Regions from separate parts of the Burkholderia sp. MSMB0856 genome, predicted to be linked through region 2. Evidence: riboswitches for the same ligand, from Rfam matches in the RefSeq annotation. Region 2 holds a riboswitch; the other holds the start of a gene.
What was found. Region 2 has a riboswitch for cobalamin ahead of WS87_RS09705 (HoxN/HupN/NixA family nickel/cobalt transporter). Riboswitches for the same ligand answer to the same signal wherever they lie in the genome.
Positions count from the first base shown of each region.

Region 1: linked by a shared signal. The riboswitch ahead of WS87_RS23420 (TonB-dependent receptor domain-containing protein) and the one ahead of WS87_RS09705 (HoxN/HupN/NixA family nickel/cobalt transporter) in region 2 are both predicted to bind cobalamin.

Region 1 covers NZ_CP013428.1:1,317,172-1,321,487, reverse strand. Annotated here, with positions in the region: gene WS87_RS23425 (LysE family translocator) at 1-455, shown strand, start outside; gene WS87_RS23420 (TonB-dependent receptor domain-containing protein) at 490-2,418, opposite strand; cobalamin riboswitch at 2,735-2,927, opposite strand; gene WS87_RS23415 (helix-turn-helix transcriptional regulator) at 3,042-4,085, opposite strand; gene WS87_RS23410 (hypothetical protein) at 4,255-4,316, shown strand, end outside.
Region 2 covers NZ_CP013427.1:1,803,630-1,807,945, forward strand. Annotated here, with positions in the region: gene cobN (cobaltochelatase subunit CobN) at 1-3, opposite strand, end outside; gene cobW (cobalamin biosynthesis protein CobW) at 10-1,098, opposite strand; gene WS87_RS09705 (HoxN/HupN/NixA family nickel/cobalt transporter) at 1,124-2,182, opposite strand; cobalamin riboswitch at 2,368-2,630, opposite strand; cobalamin riboswitch at 2,755-2,991, shown strand; gene cobA (uroporphyrinogen-III C-methyltransferase) at 3,162-3,911, shown strand; gene WS87_RS09715 (cobalamin biosynthesis protein) at 3,908-4,285, shown strand.

The sequences.
Region 1 (4,316 bases), on a different replicon from region 2:
TTACCGCGTTTCCGATGCTGACCGTCGCGCTGAAAATCGTCGGCGGTGCGTTCCTCGTATGGCTGGCCTGGTCCATCGCGCGGCAGGCGCCGGCCGCGTCGGCTGCGGTGCAGGACGTGCCGCGCACGACCGTGCTGCGCGATTTCCTGACGACCTTCGGCCTCACGCTGTCGAACCCGATGACGATCCTGTCTTTCGTCGGGATCTTCGCGGCGCTCGGCCCGCTGGCGGGCACGCATGCCGGCACGATGGGGCCGACCGTGGCGTCGATGGTCGCGGGCGTGTTCCTCGGATCCGCGACGTGGTGGCTGTGCTTGAGCAGCGCGACCGCCGCGTTGCGCACGAAGATGCCGCTCACGTTCATGCACGGGCTGTCGCGCGTGTCGGCCGTCGTGATCGCGGTGTTCGGCGCGATCCAGTTGATCGCGGGCATGCGCGGCGTCGTCTGGTCATGACGCAAGCCGCGGCACCGGCACACCGCGCGCGCGGTCAGAACGTGTAGCTGACCTTGCCGAACGCGGTGCGGCCGAGCGTGTTGTAGCCGTACGCGGTCATGTACTGACGGTCGAACAGGTTCGACAGCGTCGCCGACACCGTCAGGTGCGAATTGATCCTGTACGACGCGCGCAGGTTCACGGTCAGGTACGACGGCAGATACGTCGTGTTGGCCGGGTCGTCGAACGTCGTGCCGCCGTAGTTCAGCGACGCGCCCGTGCTCAGTGCGTGCAGGTTGAATTCGTCCCACGTGTGGTCGACGTTGACGCTGACCGTCTGGCGCGGCCGGCGGTTGAGCCAGCTGTCGTTGGTTTCGTCCTGGGGATTCAGGAAACCGACCGCGACGCTCACCGGCGTATAACGGCCGATCGTGCCCTTGTACGACAGGTCGATGCCGCGAATATGCGAGCGACCGATGTTCATCGGCGAGCGCGTCGCGGGGTTGTAGGCAACCAGGTTGTTGATGCGCGTGTCGTAGATCGCGGCGCTGAACGTGCCGTACGCCGTGTTCGCATCGAGCGCGGCCTCGACCGAATCGCTGCGTTCCGGGTTCAGGTCCGGGTTGCCGTAGCCCGGGTAGTACAGATCGTTGAACGAGGGCAGGCGGAACGCGTTGCCGTACGACACGCGGGCCGTATAGACCGGCGTGATGGCCCACGACAGCGCGGCGTTGCCGGTGTTCACGGCCTTGCCGGCGATGATCTCGTGCCGCCCCGCGACGAACATCGTCACGCTGCCGAGCGTCGCCGACTGATGCAGCGAGAACGCGGAGTCGTTGCGCGTGGGCACGCCGTCCGGCACGTCGACCGGCAGGAAGGCCTGTTCGCGCGTGAAGTCGTACGCGACCTTCGTCTCGCCCGACAGCGGCAGGCCGAACAGCCGGAAGCCGTGTTCCTGATGGGTCAGCGACGTCGACGAACTGATGCGCTGCGAGTTGATCTGGTCGGTTGGAATGGTCGGGTCGCTCGCATACAGGAACTGGCGGTCGTTCGCATAACCGAACGACTGGTCGAACTGCGTGTCGGGCGTGATGTCGAGATGGAACGCGATGCCGGTCGTCAGCTGATGATCGAGCTCGCGATTCGCAAAGCCGGCGTTGTCATAGGACAGGTCGGAACGGTGATACAGCGCGAACGTCGAGATCGACCAGTTGTCGCGCGCGTAGCCGAGTCGCGCATCGAGGTCCTGCGCGTGATACGGATTGCGGCCGGCCTCGTGCCCGTATGCGAACGGCCGCGTTGCGTCGATGCCGGCCGTGTTGTAGTCGTGCAGGCCGAGCGTGTAGGTGAGGCCGCCGAGCGCGGCGAGCGGCCCCGTCGACGGCACGGTGCCCGACGTGCGCACCTGCGTGTCGAAGGTCTTGTTCGAGCCGCCGCCGAACGACACGGTCGTCTGGTTCGGCTGGCCTGCGGCGCGGCGCGTGAACAGTTGCACGACGCCGCCCATCGCGTTCGCGCCGAACGATGCGGCGGCCGGCCCCGAGATCACCTCGACGCGTTCGAACGCGTCGGTCGGCAGGTCGGCCCACGGCGCGATGCCGGTCGTCGGCGAGCCGATCCGGATGCCGTCGATGAACACCGCGACCTGGTTGGCGGACGAGCCGCGGATGCTTACGGACGCCGACGAGCCGGGGCCGCCGTTCTGCGAGACGGTCACGCCCGGCAGCGTCGCGAGCGCCTGCGTGATGCTCGGGTCGCTCGGCGACAGCCGATCGAGATCGGCGCGCGTGAGCACCTGCGTCGTCGCATAGCGCTGGTCGAACGATTCGGGCAGGTGCCGCGTGTCGGTCACGCTGATCGTCGGCAGGTCGGCGGCTGCGGCGGGTTGGGGCGGCTGCGGGAGCGCCGTGTCGCCGGCGGCCTGGGCGATCGGGGCGAACAGCGCCGTGGCGGCGGACGTGGCGAGAAGGTGGCGAAGATTCATGAGGCAATGAGCGTGATCGTGTTGCAGGTACGACGAGCGTAAGCGGGTGGCGGTGCGTACCGCCCGGGTTCGTATTGGTCTATCGCGAGACCGGACGGCATGGGCGGTCGTCGCGCGGATCGAACGACGCGGCACGGCACACGCGTGCGGACACGCCGCGCCCTTGGCTGGCGCGACGGCACGACGCTTCCGGCGAGGAAGCGGAGGCGGAAAGACTGGACATCTGAAGGGTCCTGAGGTCGGGCCGTCCATGCAACGGGGGCGACCGCCAAAGGCGGTGCCTGGCGCTCCGGGACACCCCGCCCGGCGCGGCTGCTTGGACCTCGGGTCGATGGCAGGTCTCCTGGCTCGCGGGTCGCTATTCGCACCGGCCTTCCCGGTTTCCCAGTGGCTTGGAGTAGTGCGGATTCGCCGCTCACAGTTGCGGGGGCAGCCGCAGATTCGAGGCGCTGCCTCTCCTGCGTTCCCTTTTGATCCCGTCTCCGGGAACCATCAGCGCGCAAGCGTAATGGCGAGCGCTCCGGCGCGTCAATTGGCGAAGCGCGCGGGGATGCGAAAAAACGTCAGTGCTCGCCGGATTCTTTTCCAAATCCTCGCTTGCGAGACATGAGGACCCCTTTACTTTACATCTGAGGAAAGGGCGCACTGGCCGCGCGGCAATTGCGGCGGAACCGGCTCGGCGCGACGCCCGTCCATCGCACGAACGCCCGCCGGAATGCTTCCTCGCCGCCGAACCCGAGATGCGCGGCGATCCGCGCGACCGGCCAATCGGACTCGCGCAGGCAGCGTCGCGCGACGTCGGCGAGACACTGCTCGCGCAACGCGTGATAGCCGCTGCCTTCGGCCGCCAGCCGCCGTCGCAACGTCGCCTCGCTGACGCCGAGCCATGTCGCCAGCGCCGCAAGCGCGGGCAGCGCCTGCTCGCGCGCGAGCGCCGCGTCGAGAAAGCCGCGCACCTGCTGCGCCCATGACACGACGGCCGGCGCCGCATCGATCAGACGAAACGGAAAATCGACGAGGAATGCGGCCAGTTCGCCCGGCTGGCGGATCACGCGGGCATCGAGCCGCGCGGCGTCGAATGCGAAGCCATAGGTTTTGCGGCCGACATCGACCGGCGCGTTGAACAGCCCGAGCAGCGGCATCGCGTCGTCGCGGCGCGGATGGCCGAGCCAGACTTCGTCCGGTCGAAGTGGCTGCCCGATCAGCCAGCCGAACAGCTGCAGATAGCAGAACAAGCCCGTCAGGTCGACGAGGCACGCGGCCGGGCTGCGCGTGCGGCGCAGCGAATCCATCCGGAACGTCGCGCGCCCGTCGCGCACCGCGAGCGACAGCGCGCCGGCGCGCGGCGTCAGCATCTCGCAGAATTCGGCCGCGCAGCGGATCGCGTCGGCGAGCGTCGCGCAACTGAGCAGGCAGCGGCACATCAGGTCGACTTCCTGCTTGCGCATCGGCGGATGGCCGTTGCCGCGCGCAACCTGCGCCTCGAGCCGCTCGATTGCGTCGCGGTACAGCGCGACGAAGCCGCTGGGCGTCGTCGACGCGACGTCGGCGGCCGGCGTCGTCAGTCGTTCCGCCGGCGGTGCGCCGCTACGCGTCAGCTCGTCCAGCAGGCGGGCGCCGAGGCCCGGCAGCATGCGGCCGCGTGCCGGCATTGCGCGCTGTTTCATCTCTCTCCCGATCTGAGCGTTACGACAGGGGCCGGTGAGCGGGCCGGTAGGGGTTCGCCGGCCGTCGCCACGCAAGAATGCTATCCACGCCGGCCGCTTCCGGCCTCGCCGGAACGGCGTAGGCGACCGGCATCGCATTACGCCGCGAACTTCTCGAGACGACCCGCGAATGATCCAGATCGTAGACGAAATCACCCTCGCGCCCGAGCGCATTCCCGACGTGCTGGCGCT
Region 2 (4,316 bases):
CATCGCGCGTTACGCCTGTTGCAGGTCGGCCGCGCACGCGGCGTCGAACGCGCGCTGCAGCGCGGCCGCGTCGAGATCCTCGCCGATCAGCACGAAGCGGCTCGCACGCGTTTCGCCGTCCTGCCAGCGACGGTCGAAGTAGCTGTCGAAGCGGCGGCCGACGCCCTGGATCACGAGCCGCATCGGCGCATCGGGCAGCGCGGCGAAGCCTTTCGCGCGGTAGATCGTATGCGTCTCGACGACACGCTGCAGCGCGGCGATCGTCGCCTCGCGCGTGCCCGCATCGCCCGACACCACCACCGAATCGAAATCGTCGTGATGGTGGTCGTGATCGCCGTCGTCGGCCGAGCCGTGATGGTCGTGCCGCAGGTGGATGGTTTCCTCCGACGCCGATTCGAGCCCGAGCAGCATCGCGACGTCCAGTTCGCCGCGCGTCGCGCGCACGATCTTCACCTGCGGCGCGATTTCCTCGCGGATCGCGGCTTCGACCTCGGCGAACCGCGCGTCGGCGACGAGGTCGGCCTTGTTCACGATCACGAGGTCGGCGGACGACAGCTGATCGGCGAACAGTTCGTGCAGCGGCGATTCGTGGTCGAGGTTCGGATCGGCGCGGCGCTGCGCGTCGACGGCCTGCGGGTTCTCGGCGAACTGGCCGCTCGCGGCGGCCGGACCGTCGACGACGGTCACGACCGCGTCGACCGTGAAGCTGTTCCGGATCGTCGGCCAGTTGAAGGCCTGCACGAGCGGCTTCGGCAGCGCGAGGCCCGACGTCTCGATCAGGACGTGATCGATGTCGGCGCGGCGCTCGACGAGCGCTTCCATCACCGGATAGAACTCCTCCTGCACGGTGCAGCACAGGCAGCCGTTCGCGAGTTCGTACAGCTGGCCCGACGCTTCGCCCTGCGCGCCGTCCGCGTCCTCGCAGCCGATGCCACAGCCCTTGAGGATTTCGCCGTCGATGCCGAGCTCGCCGAATTCGTTGACGATCACCGCGATACGGCGGCCTTCGGCGTGCTGCAGGATGTGGCGCATCAGCGTGGTCTTGCCGCTGCCGAGAAAGCCCGTGACGATCGTGACGGGAAGCTTGCGTAAGGTCATGGTGGATCCTGTGTCGAAAAGGGAGTCAGGCCGAGAGCGTCACGTCGATCTCGTCGTAGCGTTTGAGGCGGTAGATCGCGGCCGACACGATCCAGCACGCGAGGAACAGGCCGATCACGACGTAGCCGAGCATCCCGAAATGCGATGCGACCATCGTCGAGAAATTCCACACGGGCCCCTGCAGCGACAGTTTATCCGCGAGCAGCGCGAGCACCTCGATGCCGCCGATCAGCGCGGCGACCAGCACCGACACGAACGTGATCGTCATGTTGTAGTAGATCTTGCGGATCGGCCGCACGTACGCCCAGCGGTACGCGCCCATCATCAGGATGCCGTCGGTCGTGTCGACGAGCGTCATGCCCGCGGTGAACAGCACCGGCAGCACCATCACCGACCAGAACGACAGGCCGCCCTGCACCTGCGTGGCCGAAATGCCGAACAGCGCGATTTCGGTCGCGGTGTCGAAGCCGAAGCCGAACAGGAAGCCGACCGGATACAGGTGCCAGCTGCGCGACACGAGGCGGAACAGCGGCCGGAACAGGCGGGCCAGCACGCCGCGCTGGTTCATCAGCATGTCGAGGTCGGCGTCGACGATCGCCTCGCCGCGGCGGGCCGCGCGAAACGTCCGGTAGACGGAGATCAGGATCAGCAGGTTGGCGGCCGCGAGCACCAGCAGGAAGAACGCCGACACGCTCGTGCTGATCACGCCGCCCCAGGTCTTCATGCTCTCGAAACGCGCGAGCGACGCCGCGGTCAGCGCGACCGCGACCGACATCACGATCACCACCGTCGAATGGCCGAGCGAGAAGAACAGGCCCGCGCCGAGCGGGCTGCGGCCCTCCTGCATCAGCTTGCGCGTGACGTTGTCGATCGCGGCGATATGGTCGGCGTCGACCGCGTGGCGCAATCCGAACACGTAGGCGAGCAGCGCGGTGCCCAGCAGCACGGGCTGGTCGCGAAACGCGACGAAGGCCCAGATCCACGCGCCGACGTTGAAGGCGACGAGCAATGAATAGATCGCGACGATTTTGCCGCGCAGCCCGGATGAGCTGTCGTTGAACAGACGGAAGAACGAGTCGAGCATGATGCTCCTTTGCGAACGGTCGACATGATGAATGCCAACACGGCCGTCGTCGGCCCGGCCCGCGCCGCTGGCCGTTCTTCGCCCCGGCCCGCGCGCGATGCGGCTGACGGGTCGGCAAAGGAAGCGGGCAGCGTTCGGGCGTCGGGCGTGCTGCGGCCGTGGACGATGCGCCGCCTCCCCGCGGCGCTGAACCCCACGTTCTGGCCGGTATCCGGGCTGACGAACACGCCGCTTCGCCTTCCCGGATGCGCGGCATCCAGTGGCGGTCGTCCGCATGCGGCAGGCATGCGGCGAAGCGGCGCTGCATCGCGCTGGGCGCGATGCGTTCGCTTACCGTTGCGGGGGCAGCACAGGTTGGCTCGACTGCGGTGCAGCCAGGCTCCCTGTTTCCCGTTTAACTGCGCGCGCCGGAGGAGCGCGCGCGAGCACCAAAACGCGTGCGAGTGTAGGCGGCGGTGCGGGGAGCGTCAAGGCGGAACGGGCCGACGCGGCGCGGTTGGCACGGCCGCGGCATCGCGCCGGGGGCGCTCGCGGCGCCCGCGGGGCGGGTTCGCGCGGGCCGATCGCTGTGCTATCGTATGCGCCGCGTTCGGTGCTCGCATGCGCATTCCGCGCACGCAGTTAAACGGGAAACAGGAGGCGGAAGTCCGCCCGGCCTGTGCTGTCCCCGCAACGGTACGCCGCCCGCGCGCCGCGGTTCCCCCCGCACGCGCCCAGGCCGCCCGCGATGCCACTGCCCTTCAGCGGGCGGGAAGGCTGCGGCCTGGCAAGCGGCCAGCCCGGATACCGGCCGACGCAAGGGGCGAGCCCGCTGCTCGCCGAACGCCCGATCCGCGGGGGACGGATGGGGTGCGCTTCCCGCCCGCGTTCGCGCGGGCATCGCCCGATCCATCATGCCTTGCCTGTCCGCCGGCCGCCGATGTGCCGCTCGCCGTCCCCTTTCCACTGCCACGACACGGTGTGCGCCGTGCCGCGTCCGATGAGCCGCGCCTGGCTCGTCGGCGCCGGCCCCGGCGACGCCGATCTGCTGACGCTGAAGGCCGTGCGCGCGATCGCCGCGGCCGACGTGCTGCTCGTCGACGACCTCGTGAACCCCGACGTATTGCGCCATGCGCGCGCCGACGCGCGCATCGAGCACGTCGGCAAGCGCGGCGGCCATGCATCGACGCCGCAGGAGGCGATCGTCGCCGCGATGCTCGCACACCTGCGTGCGGGCCGCAGCGTCGCGCGGCTCAAGGGCGGCGATCCGTTCGTGTTCGGCCGCGGCGGCGAGGAGCTGCTCGCGCTCGGCGCGGCGGGTTTCCCGGTCGAGGTCGTGAACGGCATCACGGCCGGTATCGCGGCTCCGGCCGCGCTCGGCATTCCGGTCACGCATCGCGGCGACGCGCAGGGCGTGATCTTCGTCACGGGCCACGGCGCGGGTGCCGACGAACCCGACTGGCGCGCGCTGGCCGCGACGCGCATGACGATCGTGATCTACATGGGCATACGCCGGCTCGACGCGATCGTGGCCGCGCTGCGCGACGGCGGCGTGCCCGGCGACATGCCGTGCGCGGCGATCGAGAACGCGACGCGCGACGGGCAGCGGCACGTGCTCGCGACGCTCGACACCATCGTCGAACGCGTGGGCGCGACCGGTATCGGTTCGCCCGCGATCGTCGTGATCGGCCGCGTCGCCGCGCTTGCCGGCGATCCGGCCGTGCGCGCGGCGCTCGGCGGCCGCGCATGATGCGCGTCGCGCTCGGCGTCGGGTTTCGCGCGGACGTGACGGCCGCGCAACTCGATGCCGCGATTCGCGCGGCGCTGAAGCACTACCCTGATGCCGAGCCGGCCGTCGTCGCGACGCTCGCCGACAAGGCGCGCGCCCGGCCGCTGCGCATGCTGTGCGCACGCCGCGGCTGGCCGCTCGTCGCGTTCGACGCGGCGCAACTCGCGCAGTGCCCCGAACCGCCATTGAGCGGCCCGTCGGCGGCCGCGCTCGCGCGTTTCGGCGTCGCGGGCGTGGCCGAGCCGTGCGCGCGGCTCGCGGCACCGCGGGGCCGGCTGCTCGGCCCCAAATCCATCCTGGGCGGCGTGACGGTCGCGCTCGCCGGCCCGCTCTGAACCCTTTGTTTCGCTTTCGACAGGACGATTC